DNA from 3 places in the Escherichia sp. HH091_1A genome. Region 2 is predicted to be linked to each of the others. Evidence: predicted binding sites of a transcription regulator. Region 2 holds the regulator's gene; each other region holds the start of a gene.

The links. The regulator Fur, encoded in region 2, represses iron uptake genes when iron is present. The targets are predictions, from matches to a motif close to ATAATAATGAGAACNACTATCAA.
Region 1: a site for Fur is predicted at 4,753-4,775, ahead of feoA (ferrous iron transporter A). Genes of this name have one in related genera too.
Region 3: a site for Fur is predicted at 8,638-8,660, ahead of bfd (bacterioferritin-associated ferredoxin). Genes of this name have one in related genera too.

Annotation. Positions count from the first base shown of each region.
Region 1 is NZ_AP025747.1:4,165,831-4,176,249, forward strand. Features, by position in the region: gene envZ (two-component system sensor histidine kinase EnvZ) at 1-609, opposite strand, end outside; gene ompR (osmolarity response regulator transcription factor OmpR) at 606-1,325, opposite strand; gene greB (transcription elongation factor GreB) at 1,553-2,029, shown strand; gene QUF14_RS20995 (Tex family protein) at 2,126-4,447, shown strand; gene feoA (ferrous iron transporter A) at 4,887-5,114, shown strand; gene feoB (Fe(2+) transporter permease subunit FeoB) at 5,131-7,452, shown strand; gene feoC ([Fe-S]-dependent transcriptional repressor FeoC) at 7,463-7,699, shown strand; gene rpnA (recombination-promoting nuclease RpnA) at 7,901-8,779, shown strand; gene bioH (pimeloyl-ACP methyl ester esterase BioH) at 8,808-9,578, opposite strand; gene gntX (DNA utilization protein GntX) at 9,616-10,299, shown strand; gene nfuA (Fe-S biogenesis protein NfuA) at 10,358-10,419, shown strand, end outside.
Region 2 is NZ_AP025747.1:799,604-810,022, reverse strand. Features, by position in the region: gene pgm (phosphoglucomutase (alpha-D-glucose-1,6-bisphosphate-dependent)) at 1-63, opposite strand, end outside; gene seqA (replication initiation negative regulator SeqA) at 89-634, opposite strand; gene ybfF (esterase) at 819-1,583, shown strand; gene ybfE (LexA regulated protein) at 1,723-2,016, shown strand; gene fldA (flavodoxin FldA) at 2,156-2,686, shown strand; gene uof (fur leader peptide) at 2,896-2,982, shown strand; gene fur (ferric iron uptake transcriptional regulator) at 2,975-3,421, shown strand; gene QUF14_RS03695 (ChiQ/YbfN family lipoprotein) at 3,505-3,831, opposite strand; gene chiP (chitoporin ChiP) at 3,881-5,287, opposite strand; gene glnS (glutamine--tRNA ligase) at 5,866-7,530, opposite strand; gene QUF14_RS03680 (IS110-like element IS621 family transposase) at 7,860-8,840, opposite strand; gene nagE (PTS N-acetyl glucosamine transporter subunit IIABC) at 9,078-10,419, opposite strand, start outside.
Region 3 is NZ_AP025747.1:4,101,451-4,111,869, reverse strand. Features, by position in the region: gene QUF14_RS20720 (YheV family putative zinc ribbon protein) at 1-65, shown strand, start outside; gene slyD (peptidylprolyl isomerase) at 160-750, shown strand; gene QUF14_RS20710 (protein SlyX) at 799-1,017, opposite strand; gene fkpA (FKBP-type peptidyl-prolyl cis-trans isomerase) at 1,238-2,050, shown strand; gene QUF14_RS20700 (helix-turn-helix transcriptional regulator) at 2,217-2,939, shown strand; gene tusD (sulfurtransferase complex subunit TusD) at 2,939-3,325, shown strand; gene tusC (sulfurtransferase complex subunit TusC) at 3,325-3,684, shown strand; gene tusB (sulfurtransferase complex subunit TusB) at 3,692-3,979, shown strand; gene rpsL (30S ribosomal protein S12) at 4,105-4,479, shown strand; gene rpsG (30S ribosomal protein S7) at 4,576-5,046, shown strand; gene fusA (elongation factor G) at 5,143-7,257, shown strand; gene tuf (elongation factor Tu) at 7,328-8,512, shown strand; gene bfd (bacterioferritin-associated ferredoxin) at 8,695-8,889, shown strand; gene bfr (bacterioferritin) at 8,962-9,438, shown strand; gene QUF14_RS20650 (prepilin peptidase) at 9,435-9,902, opposite strand; gene rpsJ (30S ribosomal protein S10) at 10,281-10,419, shown strand, end outside.

The DNA.
Region 1 (10,419 bases), 2.1 Mb from region 2:
CGGCGGAATAATCCCCTTACCCACCTGCAAGGCAGCGTGTTCGAGATCGACCAACGGTCGGTTCTGGATACGAATAAATAGCCACGCCCCACCTATCGCCAATAGCATAATCGCCAACGTATAGCGGAACAGCGGGGAGAAATCGCCCTGATGAATTTCGGTCAGTGGCACGCGTACCCAGATATTGGGCGACAGCCAGGTTTTCAGCCAGACGACAGGCGAGCTTTTGTTGACCTCAACGCGTACTTCCGTCGGGCCGCCCAGTTGTTGCGCCATCTGATGGCTTAAGAATTCATAGTGTTGCGCCCAACGCAGCCCTGCCTCTTCGGCAGCTTCGTTGGAATAGAGAGAGATCCCCAGCTCACGGTAGATCTCCCGACGGAAAGCGGGAGGCACAACCAACTGCGTGCCGTCCTCCAGTTGCAGTTTGTCGGTCATCAACATACGCACTTCGTATGCCAGGACTTTATTAAACTGCTGGAGGCTCGGCAAAATCGCGAAGTTCAGCACCACCAGATAAGTCGTCACCAGGCTGACGAACAGCAAGGTGACGATGAGCAATAACGTACGGGCAAATGAACTTCGTGGCGAGAAGCGCAATCGCCTCATGCTTTAGAACCGTCCGGCACGAAAACGTAGCCCAGACCCCAAACGGTCTGAATGTAACGCGGATGCGCCGGATCTTCTTCCACCATGCGGCGCAGACGCGAGATCTGCACGTCGATGGAACGTTCCATTGCGGAATATTCACGGCCACGGGCAAGGTTCATCAGCTTATCGCGGGAGAGCGGCTCACGTGGATGGCTAACCAGCGCCTTCAGTACCGCAAACTCACCGCTGGTGAGCGGCATTGGCTCATCTTCGCGGAACATTTCACGCGTCCCGAGGTTGAGTTTGAACTTACCGAAAGCAATTACCGCCTCTTCCTGTGACGGCGCACCCGGCAGTTCGTTCGCCTGACGACGCAGCACCGCACGGATACGGGCCAGCAGTTCACGCGGGTTAAACGGTTTTGGAATGTAGTCGTCAGCGCCAATCTCCAGGCCAACGATACGATCCACTTCTTCCCCTTTCGCCGTCACCATAATGATCGGCATCGGGTTGCTCTGGCTACGAAGACGTCGGCAAATCGACAAGCCATCTTCACCAGGTAACATCAAATCCAGTACCATAAGATGGAAAGATTCACGAGTCAGCAGGCGATCCATCTGTTCTGCATTAGCGACGCTTCGAACCTGGAAGCCTTGTTCGGTGAGATAACGTTCCAGCAGCGCACGCAGGCGCATGTCGTCATCGACCACCAGAATCTTGTAGTTCTCTTGCATTCTTTGTACTCCCAAAGGTTCGCAACAATTTGTAAGCGTGTATTCTTAAAAAAGCTTACGTTCGTCACCAGCTAAATCTGGTATGAATTTCAGCCTAAATTGTTACAAAGCATATTAAACAGCAGCTTAAGTATACAATTTATTCGGCGAAACATTATTGATTCTGTTGATATGATCACGTTATACCCAATGTGCGCATTATCAAACAGACAAAGGGAATCAACGAGATGAAAACGCCCCTGGTTACCCGGGAAGGGTATGAAAAACTCAAACAAGAGCTAAATTATCTCTGGCGTGAAGAACGCCCGGAGGTCACAAAGAAAGTGACCTGGGCCGCAAGTCTGGGCGACCGCAGCGAAAATGCTGACTATCAGTATAATAAAAAGCGCCTGCGTGAAATCGACCGTCGCGTGCGCTATCTCACTAAATGCATGGAAAATCTCAAAATCGTCGATTACTCCCCGCAACAGGAAGGCAAAGTCTTTTTTGGCGCATGGGTGGAGATTGAAAACGACGATGGCGTGACTCACCGTTTTCGTATTGTCGGCTACGATGAAATTTTTGGCCGTAAAGATTACATCTCTATCGATTCCCCAATGGCCCGCGCATTGCTGAAAAAAGAAGTGGGCGATCTGGCAGTGGTCAATACCCCTGCCGGGGAAGCGAGCTGGTATGTTAATGCTATCGAGTACGTGAAACCGTAAGGAAGAGTCTTAACCTCCTGCCGATGGCTGGCATTTTTGCCAGCCAGTCCGTATAACTATCCCCTGATTTTTGATCCGAAAAGATGAACTCAAACCATGATGAATGATTCGTTCTGCCGCATTATTGCGGGTGAAATTCAGGCGCGCCCGGAACAGGTTGACGCTGCCGTTCGCCTGCTTGACGAAGGGAATACCGTGCCGTTTATCGCACGTTATCGTAAGGAAATCACCGGCGGTCTGGATGACACGCAGCTGCGTAATCTGGAAACGCGTCTGAGCTATTTGCGCGAGCTGGAAGAGAGACGTCAGGCAATCCTCAAGTCCATTTCCGAGCAAGGCAAACTGACCGACGAGCTGGCGAATGCTATTAACGCCACCTTAAGCAAAACCGAACTCGAAGACCTCTACCTGCCCTACAAACCTAAACGCCGCACCCGCGGGCAAATTGCTATTGAAGCAGGACTTGAGCCACTGGCCGACCTGCTGTGGAACGATCCGTCACACACGCCAGAAGTCGCCGCTGCACAATATGTTGATGCCGATAAAGGCGTAGCAGATACCAAAGCCGCGCTGGACGGCGCGCGCTATATCCTGATGGAACGGTTTGCCGAAGATGCCGCGCTGCTGGCGAAAGTGCGTGATTATCTGTGGAAGAACGCGCATTTGGTTTCTACGGTGGTGAACGGTAAAGAAGAGGAAGGGGCGAAATTCCGCGACTATTTCGATCATCACGAACCGCTGTCAACGGTGCCTTCTCACCGCGCGCTGGCGATGTTCCGTGGGCGTAACGAAGGCGTACTCCAACTTTCGCTGAATGCCGATCCGCAGTTCGATGAGCCGCCAAAAGAGAGCTATTGCGAGCAAATCATCATGGATCACCTTGGCCTGCGCCTGAACAATGCCCCGGCGGATAGCTGGCGCAAAGGCGTGGTGAGCTGGACGTGGCGCATCAAGGTGCTGATGCATCTGGAAACCGAACTAATGGGCACAGTGCGTGAACGCGCGGAAGATGAAGCAATCAACGTCTTTGCCCGTAACCTGCACGATCTTCTGATGGCGGCCCCTGCCGGACTGCGTGCAACGATGGGCCTCGATCCGGGTCTGCGTACTGGGGTAAAAGTGGCGGTAGTCGATGCGACGGGTAAACTGGTGGCGACCGACACCATTTACCCGCACACCGGACAAGCCGCAAAAGCAGCGATGACCGTTGCTGCCTTGTGTGAAAAACATAACGTTGAACTGGTGGCAATCGGTAACGGTACGGCTTCCCGCGAAACTGAGCGTTTCTATCTCGACGTTCAGAAGCAGTTTCCGAAAGTGACCGCACAGAAAGTGATCGTCAGCGAAGCAGGCGCGTCGGTTTACTCGGCTTCCGAACTGGCGGCGCAGGAGTTCCCGGATCTCGATGTTTCGCTGCGTGGCGCGGTGTCTATCGCCCGTCGTTTGCAGGATCCGCTGGCGGAGCTGGTGAAAATCGATCCGAAATCTATCGGCGTAGGTCAGTATCAGCATGACGTCAGCCAGACGCAGCTGGCCCGCAAACTGGATGCAGTAGTAGAAGACTGCGTAAACGCCGTTGGCGTCGATCTCAACACCGCTTCCGTTCCGCTGTTAACCCGAGTGGCGGGCCTGACGCGCATGATGGCGCAAAACATTGTGGCCTGGCGCGATGAGAACGGCCAGTTCCAGAACCGCCAGCAACTGTTAAAAGTGAGCCGCCTGGGGCCAAAAGCCTTCGAGCAGTGCGCAGGCTTCTTGCGCATTAACCACGGTGACAACCCGCTGGACGCCTCTACTGTTCACCCGGAAGCCTATCCGGTGGTGGAACGCATTCTGGCAGCAACACAGCAGGCACTGAAAGATCTGATGGGTAACAGCAGCGAACTGCGTAACCTGAAAGCGTCTGACTTTACTGATGAGAAATTCGGTGTGCCGACGGTAACTGACATCATCAAAGAGCTGGAAAAACCGGGTCGCGATCCGCGTCCGGAATTTAAAACCGCCCAGTTTGCCGATGGCGTCGAGACAATGAACGACCTGCAACCGGGTATGATCCTCGAAGGTGCGGTGACCAACGTCACCAATTTTGGTGCTTTTGTTGATATTGGCGTACATCAGGACGGCCTGGTTCACATCTCTTCATTGTCGAACAAGTTTGTGGAAGATCCGCATACCGTGGTGAAAGCGGGCGACATTGTGAAGGTGAAAGTGCTGGAAGTGGATCTTCAGCGTAAACGTATCGCCCTGACTATGCGTCTGGACGAGCAGCCTGGCGAAACCAACGCCCGTCGCGGGGGCGGTAATGAACGCCCGCAAAACAACCGCCCGGCAGCCAAACCGCGCGGGCGTGAAGCGCAGCCTGCCGGTAATAGCGCAATGATGGATGCGCTGGCGGCAGCAATGGGCAAAAAACGTTAAACGCCCTGATAGACAAACGTAAACCTGCCAGATAAGGCGTTCACGCCGCATCTGGCAACGAACGCCATGCCTGACATAAAAATGCCGGAGAATATCTCCGGCATTTTTATTCCACAACGAAACTCACACTATATTTCGTCAATATTTATCACTTCATTAACAAATGAAACCTTAATTAAACATTAACCCGCCCTGATAATTCGCCATTCGAATTATATTTTCGCTGCGATATAACCTTGAGCCACATCAACATTCACGCAGATTATTATCTAAACCAACATTCGCACACATTTTAAGTATTGCTGATAGAAACCATTCTCATTATCATTGTGTTGTTGATTATTTAATCTCTCCTTCGTTGGCAAATCATCTGGTCTCATGTCGCTGTCAAACGCCCCATGAGGTAGTTATCCAGTTAATGAGAAACAAGTAGGCACCTATGCAATACACTCCAGATACTGCGTGGAAAATCACTGGCTTTTCCCGTGAAATCAGCCCGGCATATCGCCAAAAACTGCTTTCTCTTGGCATGTTACCTGGCTCCTCTTTTAATGTGGTGCGCGTCGCTCCACTTGGCGACCCCATTCATATCGAAACCCGTCGTGTGAGCCTGGTATTACGCAAAAAAGATCTGGCCTTATTAGAAGTGGAAGCGGTTTCCTGTTAATACGGTGATAACAACAATGAAAAAATTAACCATTGGCTTAATTGGTAATCCAAATTCTGGCAAGACAACCTTATTTAACCAGCTCACTGGCGCACGTCAGCGTGTAGGTAACTGGGCTGGCGTTACCGTCGAACGTAAAGAAGGGCAATTCTCCACCACCGATCATCAGGTCACGCTGGTGGACCTCCCCGGCACCTATTCTCTGACCACCATCTCATCGCAGACCTCGCTCGATGAGCAAATCGCCTGTCACTACATTTTGAGTGGCGACGCTGACCTGCTGATTAACGTGGTGGATGCGTCTAACCTTGAGCGTAACCTGTACCTGACGCTACAACTGCTGGAACTCGGCATTCCCTGCATCGTGGCGCTGAACATGCTCGACATTGCCGAGAAGCAAAATATTCGCATTGAAATTGATGCTCTGTCGGCGCGTCTTGGCTGCCCGGTGATCCCGCTGGTTTCAACTCGTGGTCGCGGTATTGAAGCGCTCAAGCTGGCGATTGATCGCTATAAAGCTAACGAGAATGTGGAACTGGTGCATTACGCACAGCCGCTGCTCAACGAAGCAGATTCACTGGCAAAAGTGATGCCTTCCGACATCCCGCTCAAACAACGTCGCTGGCTGGGCCTGCAAATGCTGGAAGGCGATATCTACAGCCGCGCCTACGCCGGTGAAGCGTCGCAGCATCTTGATGCCGCCCTCGCCCGTCTGCGTAATGAGATGGACGATCCGGCGCTGCACATTGCCGATGCGCGTTACCAGTGCATTGCTGCCATCTGTGATGTGGTAAGCAACACCCTGACGGCAGAACCCAGCCGTTTCACCACTGCGGTAGATAAAATCGTGCTCAACCGTTTCCTCGGTCTGCCGATTTTCCTCTTTGTGATGTACCTGATGTTCCTGCTGGCTATCAACATCGGCGGGGCGTTACAGCCGCTGTTTGACGTCGGCTCCGTGGCGCTATTTGTGCATGGTATTCAGTGGATTGGCTACACGCTCCACTTCCCGGACTGGCTGACTATCTTCCTCGCCCAGGGCTTGGGTGGCGGTATTAACACCGTTCTGCCACTGGTGCCACAGATCGGCATGATGTACCTGTTCCTCTCCTTCCTCGAGGACTCCGGCTATATGGCGCGTGCGGCGTTTGTGATGGACCGTCTGATGCAGGCGCTGGGCTTGCCCGGGAAATCCTTTGTACCGCTGATCGTTGGTTTCGGTTGTAACGTACCGTCGGTAATGGGCGCACGTACGCTTGATGCACCGCGTGAACGTCTGATGACCATCATGATGGCACCGTTTATGTCCTGCGGCGCGCGTCTGGCTATCTTCGCCGTATTCGCGGCTGCCTTCTTCGGGCAGAACGGTGCGCTGGCGGTCTTCTCGCTGTATATGCTCGGTATTGTGATGGCGGTGCTGACTGGCCTGATGCTCAAGTACACCATCATGCGCGGTGAAGCGACGCCGTTTGTCATGGAGCTACCGGTCTACCATGTACCACACGTTAAAAGCCTGATTATCCAGACCTGGCAGCGTCTGAAAGGCTTCGTTCTGCGTGCTGGTAAAGTGATTATCATCGTCAGCATTTTCCTGAGCGCTTTCAACAGCTTCTCTCTGAGCGGGAAAATCGTCGATAACATCAACGACTCGGCACTGGCTTCTGTCAGCCGGGTGATCACCCCAGTTTTCAAGCCGATTGGTGTACATGAAGATAACTGGCAGGCAACGGTTGGCCTGTTCACGGGCGCAATGGCGAAAGAAGTGGTGGTGGGTACGCTCAACACCCTCTACACCGCAGAAAATATTCAGGACGAAGAGTTCAATCCGGCGGAATTTAACCTCGGTGAAGAGCTATTCAGCGCGGTAGATGAAACCTGGCAGAGTCTGAAAGACACCTTCAGTCTTAGCGTACTGATGAACCCCATTGAAGCGAGCAAAGGCGACGGTGAAATGGGTACCGGAGCGATGGGCGTGATGGATCAGAAATTTGGAAGCGCAGCAGCTGCTTACAGCTACCTGATTTTCGTTCTGCTGTATGTACCGTGTATCTCGGTGATGGGGGCCATCGCCCGTGAATCAAGCCGTGGCTGGATGGGCTTCTCCATCCTGTGGGGGCTAAATATCGCTTACTCGTTGGCAACATTGTTCTACCAGGTCGCCAGCTACAGCCAGCATCCAACTTACAGTCTGGTATGCATTCTGGCGGTTATCCTGTTTAACATCGTGGTCATCGGTTTGCTGCGTCGCGCACGTAGCCGGGTCGATATCGAACTGCTGGCAACACGCAAATCGGTAAGCAGTTGCTGTGCAGCCAGCACCACTGGCGATTGCCACTAAGGATACAGCAATGGCTTCGCTCATTCAGGTGCGTGATTTGCTGGCATTACGGGGCCGTATGGAAGCGGCCCAGATAAGCCAGACACTGAACACCCCGCAGCCAATGATTAACGCCATGCTGCAACAGCTGGAAAGTATGGGCAAAGCCGTGCGGATTCAGGAAGAACCTGACGGCTGCCTCTCTGGCAGTTGTAAAAGCTGCCCGGAAGGCAAAGCCTGTCTGCGTGAGTGGTGGGCGTTACGTTAACCTTGTTTTACTACCTGTTTTGAAAGCCCGGTATGCGTTTGCAACCGGGCTTTTTTGCGTGCGGCTTTCCATAAAAATGCAACTCTTGCAGTACAACGTAAGTTCCTCTGAAAGCGTCTCGCAGGGATGAAAACTCGCTAATGCACAGGTGTGGAGTGGCGCGTAGAGTCGCGGCATTCAAACAACAGGTGAAGGAACGCCATGAGCAAAAAGCAGAGTTCCACCCCACACGATGCGCTGTTCAAACTCTTTTTACGCCAACCGGAGACGGCGCGCGATTTTCTTGCGTTCCATTTACCGGCACCTATTCACGCGCTCTGTGATATGAAAACCCTCAAGCTGGAGTCGAGCAGCTTTATTGATGACGATCTGCGTGAAAGCTATTCCGACGTGCTGTGGTCGGTGAAAACGGAACAAGGACCGGGATATATCTATTGTCTGATTGAACATCAAAGCACCTCAAACAAACTGATCGCATTTCGCATGATGCGTTACGCCATTGCCGCAATGCAAAATCACCTGGATGCCGGATACAAAACGTTGCCGATGGTGGTGCCATTGTTGTTTTACCACGGCATTGAAAGCCCATATCCCTATTCACTGTGTTGGCTGGATTGTTTCGCCGATCCCAAACTGGCCAGACAGCTTTATGCCTCTGCATTCCCGCTGATTGATGTCACTGTCATGCCTGATGATGAAATCATGCAGCACCGACGTATGGCGCTGCTGGAGTTAATCCAAAAACATATACGTCAACGCGACCTGATGGGGCTGGTAGAGCAAATGGCCTGCTTATTAAGTAGTGGATACGCTAATGACAGACAAATCAAAGGGCTGTTTAATTACATACTGCAAACTGGCGATGCAGTACGTTTTAATGATTTTATCGATGGTGTGGCCGAACGTTCACCGAAACACAAGGAGAGTTTAATGACTATTGCGGAAAGATTGCGGCAAGAAGGGGAACAATCCAAAGCCTTGCATATAGCCAAAATAATGCTTGAATCCGGAGTCCCTCTTGCGGACATCATGCGTTTTACCGGGGTGTCAGAAGAGGAGTTGGCTGCGGCGAGCCAGTAAAGTTCTGTCTCGCCATTTCAACAGCTGTCTACACCCTCTGCTTCAACGCCACCAGCAGGTGACAAAACTCGTCCGGATGCGAAATAAACGGCGCATGGGCCGCTTTGGCGAAGATGTACGACTCGCTGTGTGGCCAGAGTTTATCCAGCATCGGCACCACTTTGCGCGGCACCAGACCATCGAGATAGCCATACAATCGCAAAAACGGCATGGACACGTTTTGCAGCGGCTGGCGGAGATCGACCGTTTTCAGTATTTCCAGCCCACCATTGAGCACGTCAACCTTCGGCATCGGCAGCGCCAGAACGGTTTTCTTCAGCGCTCGCGCATCCTGGCGTGCCGTTTCTGTACCCATGGTTTGTAACGCAAGGAACCGTTCTACCGTGCGCTGAAAATCTTCACTGAGTTGCTGCTGGAAACCTGCCAGCACGTCCGGTTTGATCCCCGGCCAATCGTCACGAGCACTAAAACATGGCGACGACGCCACGGTGACCAGCGCCTGAACCCGCTCGGGATGGGTTAACGCAATCTGGCTTGCCACCAGTCCGCCCAAACTCCAGCCTAACCAGATAGCTTTGTCCGGCGCTTGTCGCAGCACGACTTCAGCCATATCAGCAAGTGACATCGCACCAAATCCCTGGCTGCGCCCGAAGCCGGGCAGATCAACGAGATGCAGCGTAAAATGCGAGCTAAGTTCCTCATCAATGCAACGCCACACTTCGGCATTCAGTCCCCATCCGTGCAGCAGCACAAGATGAACATTCCCCTGACCTTTGGTCTGCCACCAGATGTTATTCATCCGCTATTGTTCTCTTTTTACTTACAAGGATGAACATATGCTAACAGTACCGGGATTATGCTGGCTATGCCGAATGCCCCTGGCGTTAGGTCATTGGGGGATTTGTTCGGTATGCTCTCGCGCCACCCGTACAGATAAAACGTTATGCCCACAATGTGGATTACCCGCAACACACTCCCATCTTCCCTGTGGTCGCTGCCTGCAAAAACCACCGCCGTGGCAAAGACTGGTCACGGTTGCCGACTATGCACCACCGTTAAGTCCGCTCATCCACCAGCTTAAGTTTTCCCGGCGTTGCGAAATCGCCAGCGCCCTGTCACGTCTGTTACTATTGGAAGTCTTACACGCTCGTCGCGCCACCGGTTTGCAATTGCCGGACCGCATCATCAGCGTGCCGTTATGGCAGCGGCGTCACTGGCGTCGGGGATTTAATCAGAGCGATTTGCTGTGTCAGCCGTTATCACGCTGGTTGCACTGCCAATGGGATAGCGAAGCCGTCACACGTACACGGGCCACTGCGACCCAGCATTTTCTTAGCGCCCGGCTGCGCAAACGCAACCTGAAAAATGCCTTTCGCCTTGAATTGCCGGTGCAAGGTCGCCATATGGTGATAGTGGATGATGTCGTTACCACCGGAAGTACCGTCGCAGAGATTGCGCAGTTGCTTTTACGCAATGGTGCGGCGACTGTCCAGGTCTGGTGCCTTTGTCGAACCTTGTAGAGCCTCGATGATGGGCGTATTATAACCAACTAAAATAGTCAACTATTAGGCCATTACTATGATCCGTATTTCCGATGCTGCACAAGCGCACTTTGCCAAACTGCTGGCAAATCAGGAAGA
Region 2 (10,419 bases):
TTGGGCGACGTTAATCAAATCACTCTGTTGTGCAGGTTGGCCTGCACGATTGTGGATTGCCATTGCTTTGTCCTTTGTCTGCAACGTTTTAGATAGTTCCGCAAACCTTCTCAATCAATTCCGCCGGGAATTGCATCGACTGCATGATGTGTTCGATCATGCTGCATTTACGGCCGGTGTTGGTGTTGGTGATCACCCAATACGGCGTGCCTGGCACATGTTTCGGCTTGGTCTGATTACCATTTTTCAGCAGCGTTTGTTCATCTGCCGCAAAGTAAACGCGTGTACGACCGTGCAACGATTCCGTGGCCTCGGCAAACGCCTGGGCGTCAAGAGAATATAGTGTAGACAACAGCAGCATGAAGCGATTGACCGCTCGCTTTTGCTCTGCGTATTCGTCTGAAAGCAAAAGTTCACGCATTGCGCGAACCTTGTCTTTAATCGTTTTGACCGGCTTCGCTTCGACGATAGCAGGTGACGCAACGCGAACCTCTTTCGTCACCGGAGCAGCAGGCTGTGATGCGGCGGAAAATTTCAACATACGCCGTAAAATGTCGGATGCGCTCTCGCCGATATGCTTAGTGTGGCTGGCAATATAGCTGTAGAGTTCATCATCAACTTCAATCGTTTTCATCTTAATCCAGTGCAGTGTCTTAGCTGAATACAAGTCGCCAGGAGTATATGAATAAATCCCGGCAGCGGATAGCGTCAAGCCTGGCTTGCAGAAAAACTCGGATTAAACCTTATTTGTTGCAGCCCTGTGGCACAATGGTCAACATAATACCCTAACCCGACAACGCGAAAAAAAGAACTTTGCCATGAAATTGAATATCCGCGCGCAAACTGCACAAAACCAGCACAATAATTCTCCCATCGTTCTTGTCCATGGTCTGTTTGGCAGCCTCGACAACCTTGGCGTACTGGCTCGCGATCTGGTAAACGATCACAATATCATCCAGGTTGATATGCGTAACCACGGTCTTTCCCCGAGAGATCCGGTGATGAGTTACCCGGCGATGGCCCAGGATCTTGTTGACACTCTGGATGCACAGCAGATCGATAAGGCAACATTTATTGGACACTCAATGGGCGGTAAAGCGGTGATGGCACTGACTGCACTGGCCCCCGATCGCATCGATAAACTGGTGGCGATTGATATCGCGCCGGTCGACTATCACGTACGCCGTCATGATGAAATTTTCGCGGCTATCAACGCAGTCAGTGAATCCGACGCGCAAACTCGCCAGCAAGCAGCGGCAGTAATGCGCCAGCATCTTAATGAAGAAGGGGTGATTCAGTTTCTGTTGAAATCTTTTGTTGACGGGGAGTGGCGCTTTAACGTGCCGGTATTGTGGGATCAGTATCCGCATATTGTGGGTTGGGAGAAAATCCCGGCATGGGATCACCCTGCCCTGTTTATCCCAGGCGGCAATTCTCCGTATGTTAGCGAGCAGTATCGTGATGATTTACTGACACAATTTCCACAGGCACGAGCGCATGTGATTGCTGGCGCGGGTCACTGGGTCCATGCTGAAAAACCGGATGCGGTATTACGCGCTATCCGTCGCTATCTCAATGATTAACGTAACTGATTAAAAACCCAGCGTCCGCGTCGCTTTCCGCGCGTGGGCGTTGGCGTGACTCATCGCGCTGATGTATTATGGCGCGCTATCCATCCGGGCAGGCGCCTGGCTGATTGTTTCCCCCGAAGTCACCAAGATCATGGCCAAAGAACAAACGGACCGTACGACATTAGATCTGTTCGCGCACGAGCGTCGACCGGGACGACCGAAAACTAATCCGCTTTCGCGCGATGAACAGCTGCGTATTAATAAACGCAACCAGCTAAAACGCGACAAAGTACGTGGCCTTAAGCGTGTCGAACTGAAGCTAAACGCGGAAGCTGTCGAGGCGCTGAACGAGCTGGCGGAATCGCGCAATATGAGCCGTAGCGAACTGATCGAAGAGATGTTAATGCAGCAACTGGCGGCGCTGCGTAGTCAGGGCATCGTTTAAATTTCCACTTTCATGTAGCACAGTGTGCAGTCCTGCTCGTTTGCTGATTCCGCAAGACTGCCTGTTCTGCTATGATTGCCTTTATCCGTGGGCAATTTTCCACCCCCATTTCAATAAGTTTCAAGAGGTTATTTCACTCATGGCTATCACTGGCATCTTTTTCGGCAGCGACACCGGTAATACCGAAAATATCGCAAAAATGATTCAAAAACAGCTTGGTAAAGACGTTGCCGATGTCCATGACATTGCAAAAAGCAGCAAAGAAGATCTGGAAGCATATGACATTCTGCTGCTGGGCATCCCAACCTGGTATTACGGCGAAGCGCAGTGTGACTGGGATGACTTCTTCCCGACTCTCGAAGAGATTGATTTCAATGGCAAACTGGTTGCGCTGTTTGGTTGTGGCGACCAGGAAGATTACGCTGAATACTTCTGTGACGCATTGGGCACCATCCGCGACATCATTGAACCGCGCGGTGCAACCATCGTTGGTCACTGGCCAACTGCGGGCTACCATTTCGAAGCATCAAAAGGTCTGGCAGATGACGACCACTTTGTCGGTCTGGCTATCGACGAAGACCGTCAGCCGGAACTGACCGCTGAACGTGTAGAAAAATGGGTTAAACAGATTTCTGAAGAATTGCATCTCGACGAAATTCTCAATGCCTGATGTGATGCGGCGTAGACTCATGTCTACGCCGTATTAATAGATAATGCCAATCAAAATAATTGCTACAAATTTGTAACTTTTGCTGTTGTACCTGTACAATGTCCCGGTGTTCAAGTGGCCTTGCCGTTGTAAATGTAAGCTGTGCCACGTTTTTATTAACAATATTTGCCAGGGACTTGTGGTTTTCATTTAGGCGTGGCAATTCTATAATGATACGCATTATCTCAAGAGCAAATTCTGTCACTTCTCCTAATGAAGTGAACCGCTTAGTAACAGGACAGATTCCGCATGACTGATAACAATACCGCCCTAAAGAAAGCTGGCCTGAAAGTAACGCTTCCTCGTTTAAAAATCCTGGAAGTTCTTCAGGAGCCGGACAACCATCACGTCAGTGCGGAAGATTTATACAAACGTCTGATCGATATGGGTGAAGAAATTGGTCTGGCTACGGTATATCGCGTACTGAACCAGTTCGACGACGCTGGTATCGTCACCCGCCACAATTTTGAAGGCGGTAAATCCGTATTTGAACTGACACAGCAACATCACCACGATCACCTGATCTGCCTCGACTGCGGCAAGGTTATCGAATTTAGTGATGATTCCATCGAAGCGCGTCAGCATGAAATTGCCGCAAAACATGGCATTCGCCTGACTAACCACAGTCTCTATCTTTACGGTCACTGTGCCGAAGGCGATTGCCGCGAAGATGAGCACGCGCACGAAGGCAAATAAGCCAGCCTGAACGAGAAAAGCCAACCTGCGGGTTGGCTTTTTTATGCAAGGGAAATAAGAAAAGCGAGAGTTACAGCTCTCACTTATTTGTTATTACTGCGAATTTCCTGCCAGACTTTATCACAATCGGCTTTCACCGCCTGATCATTTCCGGTTTGCGTTGCACGCAGACACTGCTGATAATCCAGTACGCGTACACTTTCCTGCTCGGCAAACTGCTGATGTTGTTTCTCTTTCTTCAGCACGTTTAACACGCTCTGACAGGCTTCAATTTTTTCCGGCGAACCTTGCGCGGTGTTGATACAGGCGCTGTAAGCTTCTTTCAGATGGCTGTCTTCCTGTGGCGCGGTGGATTGTGCACAAGCCACCAGCCCCGATGCCATCATGGCGATGAGAATCAGTTTTTTCATTGCAAATTCCTCAAACGTGCGGCAGGCACAAAACCTGCCGCGTCGGGCATCAGAAGATGGTGAATGGTGCGATTACCATAAATTTCACGTCACGCTCATCCTGGAAGATGTTGCCGTAACCACCGCCCCAGCTTGGGATGTCGGAGTGGTTGTCGTATTCGGTAAAGTGCAGTTTGAACATCGTGCCTTTGGCGCGACCGTCCTGAATGGTGTAGACCGCATCCAGGCTGTATGCAGACTCTTCAATAGTCCGGTTCTTGTCGTAGTACGCATCCGGATTGCTCTGCCAGGTAGCGGTTTTAGCATCCCATGCGTAAACGTAGGAAGCGCCGATGGCGAAGCCTGGAAGATTCCAGTTTTTCAGGTCATACATCGCACCGAAGAAGACCGCTTTTTCGCCGTTGGCGTTGAAGTCAGAACGGTTATCCCACCAGATATCCAGGCGACCGTTCGAGGAAGCATAGGTTGGAGTCATACGTTGCAGGAAGTATCCCTGCTGGCCGTCGGCTTTAACCCAGGTGCCTTCCAGACGCAAATCCACTACGTCAGCCGCCCGGTAACCAAAGGTCAACGCTTGCAGCCAGGCAGTGCCGTCGTAAAGGTCGTTGACGCTACGATCGTCAACTTTATCGCGCGTACCGTAGAACTGGTAGCTGGTGGTTAACGGGCTACCGGCGATATCAAATTTGTAGCTGGCTTTGGCAAAATATTGATCAATATACCCTTCCGCCTGACCAAACGCCGCTTCCAGTACGAAGTTATTTTTGAAGTCGTACTTCGCCCCAAGGGAGTGTAGATAATCAACTTTGGTGGTTTTATCGTTCTGATAAAACTCATCCATTTCCAGATGCCACGGCGCTTTATATTCGTTGGTCCACATGTAGGAGAAACTCAACGCACCAGCATCGCCGTAATCAAAATTCGCCCCCGCTTCCGCCCCCTGATAAGTACCCGGCATAAAGCTCCAGTGCGGCGCTAACAGCGTCTGACCGGTTGGCTGAATATAACCTGCCCGCGCCCACACCGGACCGTATTTAAATTTGGCCGCTGCTTTATACAGGCTTATACCGCTTTTATCGCCGGACCAGTCTTCGTCATAGGCTTTATTGCTTTTTGAAAACGCGATTTCGTTCGGGTGAGAACTGTCGCCGTTTTCCGCCATTTCAATCGCCGTAAACGCCGCAATATCAAGGCCGAACATATCAGCAGCATAACCAGACTGAAAATCGAGGTTGGCATTCCAGGTGGAGTGAGAAAGGTTAGTTTTGTATTTGTCGCCGTCGGTAACGTCTTTACGGTCGCGTTCACGCTGCCAGTAATAGATACCGCCGGTTAAGGTTGAATCGTCGATGAATCCTTCGGCGCGAGCCTCCGGCATTGCCATAAAGCCCGACATTGCTGTAACACCGGCGATAGCCAGCGCCAGCGTACTACGTTTGCCACTAAACGTACGCATGGGTTAATCCTCTTTGACGTATAAATTGCTGCACCAAAGGTGAACAGCGAAAAAAAATAAAAATTAAAAAGTAGCGTTGAGAAAAGTCTCGCTGACTACAGGAACAGACTATTTTTCGCGACGCGAATTATCAATCTCTTTCTGTAACCAGAATGTAAGAACATGAGCAACCGCACATATTTTGATGATTTTTGTTACAAGGCTTAAGTTTGCAGTTGAAAGGCTTGCAGAAGAATAAAAGCGTGAATTTCCAGCAAGATGAAAACGGTTACATTTTATTTAATTATGGTTTGTGATTTTAAATTTGTTTTATGGATAAATTGCGAAGCGGAATTAATTCGCGAAGAAAAGCAGAAAAAAACGCCGCGGAGCGCGGCGTTTGGGTTTGTTTGCTATTTCTTGCCGGATGCGGCGTGAACGCCTTATCCGGCCTACAAAAGCACGCAAATTCAATATATGGCAGAGATCATGTAGGCCTGATAAGCGTAGCGCATCAGGCAATTTAGCGTTTGAAACTGTTTCTATGTTTCTTGCCGGATGCGGCGTAAACGCCTCACCCGGCCTGGTAGAACTTAAAATTACTCGCCTACTTTCGCCCAGGTATCACGCAGCCCAACGGTGCGGTTAAATACCGGTTTTTCCGCCGTAGAATGGCGGCTGTCGAGGCAGAAATAACCTTCACGCTCAAACTGGAATGCTTTACCCGCTACCGCATCTTTCAGCGAAGGTTCAGCAAAGCCCTGTTTGATCACCAACGATTCCGGGTTAATCACCGACAGGAAATCATCCGCAGCACCTGGGTTCGGCACGCTGAACAGACGATCGTACAGGCGGATTTCAACCGGCAGCGCATGTGCCGCGCTCACCCAGTGAATAACGCCTTTCACTTTACGACCATCTGCCGGATCTTTGCTTAAGGTGTCGGCGTCATAAGTACAGAAGATGGTGGTGATATTGCCTTCGGCATCTTTCTCCACGCGTTCTGCCTTAATAACGTAAGCATTACGCAGACGCACTTCTTTACCCAGCACCAGACGTTTGTACTGCTTGTTAGCTTCTTCGCGGAAATCGGCGCGATCGATCCAAATCTCACCGCTAAACGGCACCTGACGGCTACCCATTTCCGGTTTGTTTGGATGGTTCGGCATGGTAACCATTTCGCCTTCGCCCTGGTAGTTTTCGATAACCAGTTTCACCGGATCGATAACCGCCATTGCGCGCGGGGCGTTTTCGTTGAGATCTTCACGAATGCAGGATTCCAGCGACGCCATCTCAATGGTGTTGTCCTGCTTGGTCACGCCAATGCGTTTGCAGAACTCACGAATAGAAGCCGCCGTGTAACCACGACGACGCAGACCGGAAATAGTCGGCATACGCGGATCATCCCAGCCTTCAACGTGCTTGTCGGTCACCAGCAGGTTCAGCTTACGCTTGGACATCACGGTGTATTCCAGATTCAGGCGCGAGAATTCGTACTGGCGCGGATGAACAGGAATGGTGATGTTGTCCAGTACCCAGTCATACAGACGACGGTTATCCTGGAACTCCAGCGTACACAGAGAGTGTGTAATACCTTCCAGCGCATCGCTGATGCAGTGGGTGAAGTCGTACATCGGGTAGATGCACCACTTGTTACCGGTCTGGTGGTGTTCAGCAAACTTAATGCGGTACAGCACCGGATCGCGCATCACGATAAACGGCGAAGCCATGTCGATTTTCGCGCGCAGGCAGGCTTTACCTTCTTCAAAACCACCGGTACGCATTTTTTCGAACAGCGCCAGGTTCTCTTCAACGCTACGGTCGCGGTACGGGCTGTTTTTACCCGGCTGAGTCAGGGTGCCACGATATTCGCGGATCTGTTCCGGTGTCAGTTCATCAACATACGCCAGGCCTTTATTGATCAGTTCGATCGCATAGGCGTGGAGCTGATCAAAATAATCGGAGGAGTAACGGACGTTACCAGACCAGTGAAAACCTAACCACTCTACGTCGTTTTTGATCGAATCGACATACTCGATATCTTCTTTTACCGGGTTAGTGTCGTCGAAACGCAGGTTGCACTGGCCTTTATAGTCCTGGGCGATCCCGAAGTTCAGGCAGATAGATTTCGCATGGCCAATATGCAGATAGCCATTCGGCTCCGGCGGGAAACGGGTGTGTACTGTGGTGTGCTTACCACTGGCCAGATCTTCATCGATGATCTGACGGATAAAGTTAGTCGGGCGGGCTTCTGCCTCACTCATCGTGGATTCCTCAAAGCGTAAACAACGTATAACGGCGTATGATCTTATAAGCGGGACAGGCTGACAACTGTTAGTTAGTGAAAATCGAAAATCTCACTGAGATTATGGGGATGATTGATGAAAAAAAAAGCGGCAGAGAAGATCTCCACCGCTTCTGCCAGTCCTGCGTCATTGTTGGATGCGACGCTTAAGCGTCTTATCCAACCTGGACTGAGCTTTTGTAGATACTGTTATGGCCTGCAAGTTTTTTTCTACCCTGGTTTCCCAGATTGCAGGCATGCCAGACACAGCGCCGTCAGGCGCTGTTTTTTTCATCCCTTCCGCGATTTTTACGCAGCTACCGGATTATGCCGTGACGCATCGAACGGTACGCCTGACTTCAGCACTCCATACGCCACCTGTGCCAGCTTGCGCATCATCGCGCCGAGAATCACTTTTCCTTTCTTGCCATTAGCCGCCAGACGGTCGCGGAACGCCCGTCCCCACTCAGTCTTACTGGTGGCTACCATTGCAGGCATATACAACGCCCTGCGAAGCGACACATGTCCGGCTTTACTCAACCGGCTTGCCCCTCTCACACTACTGCCTGATTCATAACGCCGTGGTGTCAGACCCGCAAAAGCGGCGAACTGTCTGGCATGGGCGAAGCGGTCCTTCAGACCGATATAAGCCAGTAATACCGCAGATGTTTTCTCTCCGATACCCGGGATACTTTCCAGCAGTTTCCTGCGGTGTTTCATATCCGGATCATCGTCTGTCAGGTCTTTTATCTGCTTCTCAAGACGCTTCAGCTCTGCTTCAAGCCACAGAAGGTGAGCATCAATGCTCGGTCTCTGGACTTCCCGCGCCGTTTCAGTGCGGTTCAGTTCCTGCGTGTGCATATCTGTCAGCGCCTGGTGGCGTACTACCAGGGCACGCAACGCGCGTTCAAGCGGGTGAGGCGCTTCCCAGGCTGCAGGGCGCTTCTGACGACAGAACTCTGCCAGCATGCGCGCATCCACGGTATCAGTCTTGTTACGCAGTCCTTCACTCTGAGCGAAAGCTTTACCCAACGCAGGATTAATGACTGACACTATGTAGCCTGCATCGTAAAGGCACTCTGCGACAGGTTCCATATAGGTGCCGGTCGCTTCGATGCAGATATGCGCATGGTCAATCTTGTGACCCTTCAGCCAGCTCACCAGCTCATCGTGCCCTTTAGTGGTGTTAGCGAATTTTTTGGTGCGATGACGACCATCAGGACGCAACACATCGACATCCAGTTTCTCTTTAGCGGTGTCGATACCGATATAATGAAGTTCATGTTCCATCGTGAAACCAACCTTGCAAATACGGATTACCGGGAAAACCGGTCCATGATACTGTCCGGTTTATCACTTTGGGAGAAAGGCAGTCCGCTGCATAAATCTACGCAACAGGTTGAAAACCTAAGGCCCGATACGGCATGCGGACTGCAGGCAGAGAAAACTGGCCGATTTTCTCTGCACAGGAGGGATAATACAAGGCCTGATAAGACGCGTCATGCGTCGCATCAGGCATGAAGCAGATTACTTTTTGATTTCATACAGCGGCGTTTGACCCGCCACAACATGACCTTGAGCTTTAATGATAAGGCCGCTGAAATCGTCGATATTGCTGCAAACCACCGGGCTAATCATCGAACGGGCGTTAGCGTTCAGGTAATCCAGATCCATTTCCAGAATCGGTTGCCCTGCGCTTACTTGCGCACCCTCTTCCACCAGACGTTTAAAGCCTTTGCCTTCCAGCGCTACGGTGTCGATACCCATATGGACGACAATCTCAGCGCCTTTTTCGGTTTCCAGGCAGAACGCGTGATTGGTGTTGAAGATTTTCACGATTGTCCCTGCGGCTGGCGATACGACGATTTTATCCGTCGGTTTCACCGCCACACCGTCACCCACCGCTTTGCTGGCAAATGCTTCGTCAGGAACCTGATCCAGCGCCACAACATCACCGGTAATCGGCGATACCAGCTCCGCGACAGACACCGCGTTTGGTACGGCCTGCGGTTTTGCTACAGGCACGGTAGTTGCAGGCGCAGTTTCAGCAGAGGCGGCTGCTACCGGACCACGGGCAACGACTTTCTTCATTGCATCGCCAATGGATTCCGCTTTCGCGCCAACAATCACCTGAATAGTCTGTTTGTTCAGTTTTACCACCCCAGAAGCACCCAGACGTTTACACATCGCATCGTTGACGCGAGCTGAGTCAGCCACCGTCAGGCGCAGACGAGTAATACAGGCGTCAATGGCTTTCAGGTTGTCAGTGCCGCCAACCGCAGCAATATAGTTGGTCGCCAGTTGATTGAGACCTTCCTCGGTATTGCTGTTGGCTTCTTCAGTAACGATCTCGTCTTCTTTATCTTCGCGACCCGGCGTTTTCAGATTGAACATGCGGATAACCACACTGAACACCACGAAGTAGATAGCGAAGAACACAACCCCCATCACCAGCAGCATCCAGACGTTCTGGCTGGCGGCCGGCAGGTTATACATCAACGCGTAGTCGATAGCCCCCGCAGAGAAGGAGAAGCCAGCATGGATACCCAGCAGCGTTGCCACAAACAGGCTGATACCCGTCAGCAGTGCGTGCAGGAGGTACAGCAGCGGTGCAAGGAACATGAACAGGAATTCCAGCGGCTCAGTCACACCGGTCAGGAACGCAGTAACAGCAACAGAAAGCAGCATACCGCCAACCATCGGACGACGCTCTTTCGGTGCTGCGAAGTACATCGCCAGCGCCGCGCCCGGCAGACCGAACATCATAATCGGGAAGAAGCCGGACATGAACATCCCCGCGGTGCCGTCACCGGCATAGAAGCGGTTAATGTCGCCGTGGAAAACCGTACCCGCCGCGTTGGTGAATTCA
Region 3 (10,419 bases), 2.2 Mb from region 2:
ACAAAGAAGCCCGCGATCATGTTCGCAAAGATGAGCAAGTGATCGGGATTTTTCATCCGGACTAGCGATATGCGCCGAGATTTTTTAAGCTAGTGAGTACACGGCTGCAGAATTCCGCTACAATCTGCGCCACTATTCTTCCCATGCTCAGGAGATATCATGAAAGTAGCAAAAGACCTGGTGGTCAGCCTGGCCTATCAGGTACGTACAGAAGACGGTGTGTTGGTTGATGAGTCTCCGGTGAGTGCGCCGCTGGACTACCTGCATGGTCACGGTTCCCTGATCTCTGGCCTGGAAACGGCACTGGAAGGTCATGAAGTTGGCGACAAATTTGATGTCGCTGTTGGTGCGAACGACGCTTATGGTCAATACGACGAAAACCTGGTGCAGCGCGTTCCTAAAGACGTATTTATGGGCGTTGATGAACTGCAGGTTGGTATGCGTTTCCTGGCTGAAACCGACCAGGGTCCGGTACCGGTTGAAATCACTGCGGTTGAAGACGATTACGTCGTGGTTGATGGTAACCACATGCTGGCCGGTCAGAACCTGAAATTCAACGTTGAAGTTGTGGCGATTCGCGAAGCGACTGAAGAAGAGCTGGCTCATGGCCACGTTCACGGTGCGCACGATCATCACCACGATCACGACCACGACGGTTGCTGCGGTGGTCATGGCCACGATCACGGTCATGAACACGGTGGCGAAGGCTGCTGCGGCGGTAAAGGTAACGGCGGTTGCGGTTGCCACTAATACCGAAAAAGTGACAAAAAAGCGGGGAGTCCCCGCTTTTTTTACGCCTCAATAATGTGGCGGTGGCGTTTCTTCAGCCTGCGACGCGATGTTCGACGGCTGGCTGGCTTTTAGCTTCTCGGTCAGCAGACGCAGATGATCGCGCAGTTTCGCCATCTCCATTTCATGAGCGGTCACCGTGACGTTCAGTTCTTCAATGGTGATTTCCTGAAAAGCCAGTCGGCTCTCCAGCTCTGCCAGGCGTGCTTCCAATGATAAATCCTGCATGATTCACCTCTTTTGTCGAATGGTCGCCGCGGATTCTACTTAACTTTGCTGCCCGAGACAGCACTCATTTCGCGGTCATCGAAACTAATTTAAACAAAAAGAGTCTGAAAATAGATGATAATAGGGCGTGTCTGTATGTAGATTTGTTCGACAACGCTTTATAGTACCCTTCTGATAATAGTTAACCCTGGGGTGAGATGCCCCGATCCTGGAGATATGGATGAAATCACTGTTTAAAGTAACGCTGCTGGCGACCACAATGGCCGTTGCCCTGCATGCACCGATCACTTTTGCTGCTGAAGCTGCAAAACCTGCTACAACTGCTGACAGCAAAGCAGCGTTCAAAAATGACGATCAGAAATCAGCTTATGCACTGGGTGCTTCGCTGGGTCGTTACATGGAAAACTCTCTTAAAGAACAAGAAAAACTGGGCATCAAACTGGATAAAGATCAGCTGATCGCGGGTGTTCAGGATGCATTTGCTGATAAGAGCAAACTCTCCGACCAAGAGATCGAACAGACACTGCAAGCATTCGAAGCTCGCGTGAAGTCTTCTGCTCAGGCGAAGATGGAAAAAGACGCGGCAGATAACGAAGCGAAAGGTAAAGAGTACCGCGAGAAATTTGCCAAAGAGAAAGGTGTGAAAACCTCTTCAACTGGTCTGGTTTATCAGGTAGTAGAAGCCGGTAAAGGCGAAGCACCGAAAGACAGCGATACTGTTGTCGTGAACTACAAGGGTACGCTGATCGACGGTAAAGAGTTCGACAACTCTTACACCCGTGGTGAACCGCTCTCTTTCCGTCTGGACGGTGTTATTCCGGGTTGGACAGAAGGTCTGAAGAACATCAAGAAAGGCGGTAAGATTAAACTGGTTATTCCACCAGAATTGGCTTACGGCAAAGCGGGTGTTCCGGGGATCCCACCGAATTCTACCCTGGTGTTTGACGTAGAGCTGCTGGATGTGAAACCAGCGCCGAAGGCTGATGCAAAGCCGGAAGCTGATGCGAAAGCCGCAGATTCTGCTAAAAAATAAGCATTAAGAACCGCCGCCTGACCAGGCGGCGGTTTTTTTATTACAGGCCGGATATAATTAGTGCTGGAAAGCGGAACCTCCGCTGTATTAATTTAGTTACCCGCATCATTAATGAGCCTGCCCTGAAAAGTTAACGACAGGCTCCTGAAAAGGAGTGTTTTTTTTCATGTCCAGGTCGCTTTTAACCAACGAAACCAGTGAGTTGGATTTACTGGATCAACGTCCTTTCGACCAGACCGATTTTGATATTCTGAAATCCTACGAAGCGGTGGTGGACGGGTTAGCGATGCTTATTGGCTCCCACTGTGAAATCGTTTTGCACTCTTTGCAGGATCTAAAATGTTCAGCCATTCGCATTGCTAACGGTGAACATACAGGCCGGAAGATTGGTTCGCCAATTACCGACCTGGCGCTACGTATGCTGCACGATATGACGGGAGCGGATAGCAGCGTTTCTAAATGCTACTTTACTCGCGCCAAAAGCGGCGTATTAATGAAGTCCCTGACTATCGCGATTCGTAACCGCGAACAGCGTGTAATTGGTCTGCTGTGCATCAATATGAATCTTGATGTTCCCTTCTCGCAGATTATGAGCACTTTTGTGCCGCCAGAAACCCCGGATGTCGGTTCAAGCGTCAACTTTGCCTCTTCTGTTGAAGATCTGGTTACCCAAACGCTGGAGTTCACCATCGAAGAAGTGAATGCCGATCGCAATGTTTCTAATAACGCCAAAAATCGTCAGATCGTGCTAAATCTCTACGAGAAAGGGATCTTCGATATTAAAGATGCGATCAACCAGGTTGCTGACCGCCTGAACATCTCCAAACACACTGTCTATCTCTACATCCGCCAGTTCAAGAGCGGTGATTTCCAGGGGCAAGATAAGTAATGCGTTTTGCCATCGTGGTGACCGGACCAGCATACGGTACGCAACAGGCGAGTAGTGCTTTTCAGTTTGCGCAGGCGCTGATAGCAGAAGGCCATGAACTAAGCAGCGTCTTTTTCTATCGGGAAGGGGTCTATAACGCTAACCTATTGACCTCACCGGCAAGCGACGAATTTGACCTTGTGCGCGGCTGGCAACAACTGAATGCGCAACATGGTGTGGCGCTGAATATCTGCGTAGCGGCAGCGTTACGCCGCGGTATCGTCGATGAAACTGAAGCAGGAAGGCTGCGATTGGCCTCGTCAAACCTTCAGCCGGGATTTACCTTAAGTGGACTTGGCGCGCTGGCGGAAGCCTCGCTGACCTGTGACAGGGTGGTACAGTTCTGATGAAACGAATTGCGTTTGTTTTTTCTACTGCGCCTCATGGTACCGCTGCAGGCCGGGAAGGTTTAGATGCTTTACTGGCAACTTCCGCATTAACTGACGATCTGGCTGTCTTCTTTATTGCTGATGGCGTTTTTCAGCTGTTGCCAGGACAAAAGCCCGATGCAGTGCTGGCGCGTGATTACATTGCCACTTTTAAATTGTTGGGTCTGTACGACATTGAACAGTGCTGGGTTTGTGCGGCTTCACTGCGCGAACGCGGGTTAGATCCGCAGACCCCCTTTGTTGTCGAAGCCACGCCGCTCGAAGCAGATGCCTTACGCCGCGAACTCGCCAACTACGATGTTATTTTGAGGTTTTGAGGCATTTATGCTGCACACATTACATCGTTCACCCTGGCTGACGGATTTTGCTGCGCTGTTGCGTCTACTCAGTGAAGGCGACGAACTGCTATTATTGCAAGATGGTGTAACTGCCGCAGTTGACGGTAACCGCTACCTTGAAAGTCTGCGTAATGCCCCCATTAAGGTCTATGCCCTGAACGAAGACCTTATTGCCCGCGGTTTGACTGGTCAAATTTCGAACGACATCATTCCCATTGACTATACTGATTTCGTCAGACTTACGGTTAAGCACTCCAGCCAGATGGCCTGGTGATGGCGGGATCGTTGTATATTTCTTGACACCTTTTCGGCATCGCCCTAAAATTCGGCGTCCTCATATTGTGTGAGGACGTTTTATTACGTGTTTACGAAGCAAAAGCTAAAACCAGGAGCTATTTAATGGCAACAGTTAACCAGCTGGTACGCAAACCACGTGCTCGCAAAGTTGCGAAAAGCAACGTGCCTGCGCTGGAAGCATGCCCGCAAAAACGTGGCGTATGTACTCGTGTATATACTACCACTCCTAAAAAACCGAACTCCGCGCTGCGTAAAGTATGCCGTGTTCGTCTGACTAACGGTTTCGAAGTGACTTCCTACATCGGTGGTGAAGGTCACAACCTGCAGGAGCACTCCGTGATCCTGATCCGTGGTGGTCGTGTTAAAGACCTCCCGGGTGTTCGTTACCACACCGTACGTGGTGCGCTTGACTGCTCCGGCGTTAAAGACCGTAAGCAGGCTCGTTCCAAGTATGGCGTGAAGCGTCCTAAGGCTTAATGGTTCTCCGTTAAGTAAGGCCAAACGTTTTAACTTAAATGTCAAACTAAACTCGTAGAGTTTTGGACAATCCTGAATTAACAACGGAGTATTTCCATGCCACGTCGTCGCGTCATTGGTCAGCGTAAAATTCTGCCGGATCCGAAGTTCGGATCAGAACTGCTGGCTAAATTTGTAAATATCCTGATGGTAGATGGTAAAAAATCTACTGCCGAATCTATCGTATACAGCGCGCTGGAGACCCTGGCTCAGCGTTCTGGTAAATCTGAACTGGAAGCATTCGAAGTAGCTCTCGAAAACGTGCGCCCGACTGTAGAAGTTAAGTCTCGCCGCGTTGGTGGTTCTACTTATCAGGTACCAGTTGAAGTCCGTCCGGTTCGTCGTAATGCTCTGGCAATGCGTTGGATCGTTGAAGCTGCTCGTAAACGCGGTGATAAATCCATGGCTCTGCGCCTGGCGAACGAACTTTCTGATGCTGCAGAAAACAAAGGTACTGCAGTTAAGAAACGTGAAGACGTTCACCGTATGGCCGAAGCCAACAAGGCGTTCGCACACTACCGTTGGTAATCCCTTCGGAGTTTTAGTCACCAGGCGGGCGCTTCCAGTAAGCAGCCCGCTTTGGGCTACTTAAATTGAACGCCTAAAAGATAAACGAGGAAACAAATGGCTCGTACAACACCCATCGCACGCTACCGTAACATCGGTATCAGTGCGCACATCGACGCCGGTAAAACCACTACTACCGAACGTATTCTGTTCTACACCGGTGTAAACCATAAAATCGGTGAAGTTCATGACGGCGCTGCAACCATGGACTGGATGGAGCAGGAGCAGGAACGTGGTATTACCATCACTTCCGCTGCGACTACTGCATTCTGGTCTGGTATGGCTAAGCAGTATGAGCCGCATCGCATCAACATCATCGACACCCCGGGGCACGTTGACTTCACAATCGAAGTAGAACGTTCCATGCGTGTTCTCGATGGTGCGGTAATGGTTTACTGCGCAGTTGGTGGTGTTCAGCCGCAGTCTGAAACCGTATGGCGTCAGGCAAACAAATATAAAGTTCCGCGCATTGCGTTCGTTAACAAAATGGACCGCATGGGTGCGAACTTCCTGAAAGTTGTTAACCAGATCAAAACCCGTCTGGGCGCGAACCCGGTTCCGCTGCAGCTGGCGATTGGTGCTGAAGAACATTTCACCGGTGTTGTTGACCTGGTGAAAATGAAAGCTATCAACTGGAACGACGCTGACCAGGGCGTAACCTTCGAATACGAAGATATCCCGGCAGACATGGTTGAACTGGCTAACGAATGGCACCAGAACCTGATCGAATCCGCAGCTGAAGCTTCTGAAGAGCTGATGGAAAAATACCTGGGTGGTGAAGAACTGACTGAAGAAGAGATTAAAGGTGCTCTGCGTCAGCGCGTTCTGAACAACGAAATCATCCTGGTAACCTGTGGTTCTGCGTTCAAGAACAAAGGTGTTCAGGCGATGCTGGATGCGGTAATTGATTACCTGCCATCCCCGGTTGACGTACCTGCGATCAACGGTATCCTGGACGACGGTAAAGACACTCCGGCTGAACGTCACGCAAGTGATGACGAGCCGTTCTCTGCACTGGCGTTCAAAATCGCTACCGACCCGTTTGTTGGTAACCTGACCTTCTTCCGTGTTTACTCCGGTGTGGTTAACTCTGGTGATACCGTACTGAACTCCGTGAAAGCTGCACGTGAGCGTTTCGGTCGTATCGTTCAGATGCACGCTAACAAACGTGAAGAGATCAAAGAAGTTCGCGCGGGCGACATCGCTGCTGCAATCGGTCTGAAAGACGTAACCACTGGTGACACTCTGTGTGACCCGGATGCGCCGATCATTCTGGAACGTATGGAATTCCCTGAGCCGGTAATCTCCATCGCAGTTGAACCGAAAACCAAAGCTGACCAGGAAAAAATGGGTCTGGCTCTGGGCCGTCTGGCTAAAGAAGACCCGTCTTTCCGTGTATGGACTGACGAAGAATCTAACCAGACCATCATCGCGGGTATGGGCGAACTGCACCTCGACATCATCGTTGACCGTATGAAGCGTGAATTCAACGTTGAAGCGAACGTAGGTAAACCGCAGGTTGCTTACCGTGAAACTATCCGCCAGAAAGTTACTGATGTTGAAGGTAAACACGCGAAACAGTCTGGTGGTCGTGGTCAGTATGGTCATGTTGTTATCGACATGTACCCGCTGGAGCCGGGTTCAAACCCGAAAGGCTACGAGTTCATCAACGACATTAAAGGTGGTGTAATCCCTGGCGAATACATCCCGGCCGTTGATAAAGGTATCCAGGAACAGCTGAAAGCAGGTCCGCTGGCAGGCTACCCGGTAGTAGACATGGGTATTCGTCTGCACTTCGGTTCTTACCATGACGTTGACTCCTCTGAACTGGCGTTTAAACTGGCAGCTTCTATCGCCTTTAAAGAAGGCTTTAAGAAAGCGAAACCAGTTCTGCTTGAGCCGATCATGAAGGTTGAAGTAGAAACTCCGGAAGAGAACACCGGTGACGTTATCGGTGACTTGAGCCGTCGTCGTGGTATGCTCAAAGGTCAGGAATCTGAAGTTACTGGCGTTAAGATCCACGCTGAAGTACCGCTGTCTGAAATGTTCGGATATGCAACTCAGCTGCGTTCTCTGACCAAAGGTCGTGCATCATACACCATGGAATTCCTGAAGTATGATGAAGCGCCGAGTAACGTTGCTCAGGCCGTAATTGAAGCCCGTGGTAAATAAGCCTAAGGGTTAATACCAAAGTCCCGTGCTCTCTCCTGAAGGGGAGAGCACTATAGTAAGGAATATAGCCGTGTCTAAAGAAAAATTTGAACGTACAAAACCGCACGTTAACGTTGGTACTATCGGCCACGTTGACCACGGTAAAACTACTCTGACCGCTGCAATCACCACCGTACTGGCTAAAACCTACGGCGGTGCTGCTCGTGCATTCGACCAGATCGATAACGCGCCGGAAGAAAAAGCTCGTGGTATCACCATCAACACTTCTCACGTTGAATATGACACCCCGACCCGTCACTACGCACACGTAGACTGCCCGGGGCACGCCGACTATGTTAAAAACATGATCACCGGTGCTGCTCAGATGGACGGCGCGATCCTGGTAGTTGCTGCGACTGACGGCCCGATGCCGCAGACTCGTGAGCACATCCTGCTGGGTCGTCAGGTAGGCGTTCCGTACATCATCGTGTTCCTGAACAAATGCGACATGGTTGATGACGAAGAGCTGCTGGAACTGGTTGAAATGGAAGTTCGTGAACTTCTGTCTCAGTACGACTTCCCGGGCGACGACACTCCGATCGTTCGTGGTTCTGCTCTGAAAGCGCTGGAAGGCGACGCAGAGTGGGAAGCGAAAATCCTGGAACTGGCTGGCTTCCTGGATTCTTACATTCCGGAACCAGAGCGTGCGATTGACAAGCCGTTCCTGCTGCCGATCGAAGACGTATTCTCCATCTCCGGTCGTGGTACCGTTGTTACCGGTCGTGTAGAACGCGGTATCATCAAAGTTGGTGAAGAAGTTGAAATCGTTGGTATCAAAGAGACTCAGAAGTCTACCTGTACTGGCGTTGAAATGTTCCGCAAACTGCTGGACGAAGGCCGTGCTGGTGAGAACGTAGGTGTTCTGCTGCGTGGTATCAAACGTGAAGAAATCGAACGTGGTCAGGTACTGGCTAAGCCGGGCACCATCAAGCCGCACACCAAGTTCGAATCTGAAGTGTACATTCTGTCCAAAGATGAAGGCGGCCGTCATACTCCGTTCTTCAAAGGCTACCGTCCGCAGTTCTACTTCCGTACTACTGACGTGACTGGTACCATCGAACTGCCGGAAGGCGTAGAGATGGTAATGCCGGGCGACAACATCAAAATGGTTGTTACCCTGATCCACCCGATCGCGATGGACGACGGTCTGCGTTTCGCAATCCGTGAAGGCGGCCGTACCGTTGGCGCGGGCGTTGTTGCTAAAGTTCTGGGCTAATTACACGTTAATTAGTTTCGAATTAAAAAGGGCGCTTCGGCGCCCTTTTTGCTGCCCGTAATTTGAGCTCGAAATATTTAGTCGTAATTTCACTCGCTGAACTATGGCGCAAATTAAACTGTGCTATTGTAATCATAACCATTCTCATTTACACTTTGCGCAGAATTTGAACGGGAGCAATCATGTACGTTTGTTTGTGTAATGGTGTAAGTGACAAAAAAATTCGCCAGGCAGTCCGTCAGTTTCATCCGCAATCTTTCCAACAATTGCGTAAGTTTATTCCTGTGGGAAATCAATGCGGTAAGTGCATTCGCGCCGCGCGCGAAGTGATGCAGGACGAGTTGATGCAGATGCCAGAATTTAAAGAGATTGCCTGAAGCCCACGCTTATTTTTTGACATCCCGCTAGCCCCATCTACGCTCTAATAGTGGAAGCGGAGGGACTATAAAATGAAAGGTGATGTTAAAATCATAAATTATCTCAATAAACTATTGGGAAATGAGCTTGTCGCAATCAATCAGTATTTTCTCCATGCCCGGATGTTTAAAAACTGGGGCCTGATGCGTCTCAATGACGTCGAATACCATGAATCTATTGATGAGATGAAACACGCTGATAAATATATCGAGCGTATTTTGTTTTTAGAAGGAATCCCTAACTTACAGGATTTAGGCAAACTGGGGATTGGTGAAGATGTCGAGGAGATGCTGCAATCCGACCTGCGATTAGAACTGGAAGGCGCGAAGGATCTCCGTGAGGCTATCGCGTATGCCGACAGCGTTCATGACTATGTTAGCCGTGATATGATGATCGAGATCCTTGCCGATGAAGAAGGTCATATTGACTGGCTCGAAACTGAGCTGGATCTCATCGGTAAAATCGGTTTACAAAATTACCTGCAATCACAAATAAAAGTTAAAGATTAACGGCCTGCCAGCAAACTATCCCAGCCTACAACGAAACCCGCAGCCGCCAGAAATGGCCCAAACGGCAGCGGGTTTTTTAATGACTCTTTTCCTCTCATGAGCAGACCAATAACTACGGCTCCGCAAGCGAATGAGGCAGCAAGGAAAACCAGTCGTGGCAAGAAGGTCCATGTATGCCAGGCACCAAGGGCGGCGAGAAACTTCACATCACCATAGCCTAATCCTTCTTTATGACGCAGTATGCGATACCCCCAGTAAATGACAGCGAATGTGCCGTAACCAATAATCGCCCCCCATAACGCATCGGCTAAACCGTCAGGATTACAAATCTGATAGAACAAAAGACCTGACCAGAGTAACGGGCACGTAAATCTGTCAGGTAACAAGCCATGATTTGCATCCCAGAAAAAAAGTAGGGCTGATAAACAAGCGTACAAAATCAGAAAGGGAAGGGTAGTGTCCATAAAACATCCTCTGTAATTGGAGTATCACCATCGAATAACTGCGGATGCTCAGCAACAGAGAAATCGCTGATTTGTTAACCTGATTCCGGTGAAAAACGCTATCTTCACAACCTTACAAATTTCGTGGAATGCAGCTCGCAATCTGCGCGTTGCGATTAATTTCTACCCGATGCTTGCGTCAGGCTCAGATTTGCGTATAATGCGCGGGCTTGTCGTAGTTGACAGCAGGTTCAATCTGAACCTCAGTTAGCCGAATTTGGCTACCTAACAATGCTCCCAATCGGGGAGCTACGTAAGAACGGTTACACTCTCCCATCAATCGTAATGGGTCTGAGGAGTAATCATTTTCGTTTATAAAATAATTGGAGCTCTGGTCTCATGCAGAACCAAAGAATCCGTATCCGCCTGAAAGCGTTTGATCATCGTCTGATCGATCAAGCAACCGCGGAAATCGTCGAGACTGCCAAGCGCACTGGTGCGCAGGTCCGTGGTCCGATCCCGCTGCCGACACGCAAAG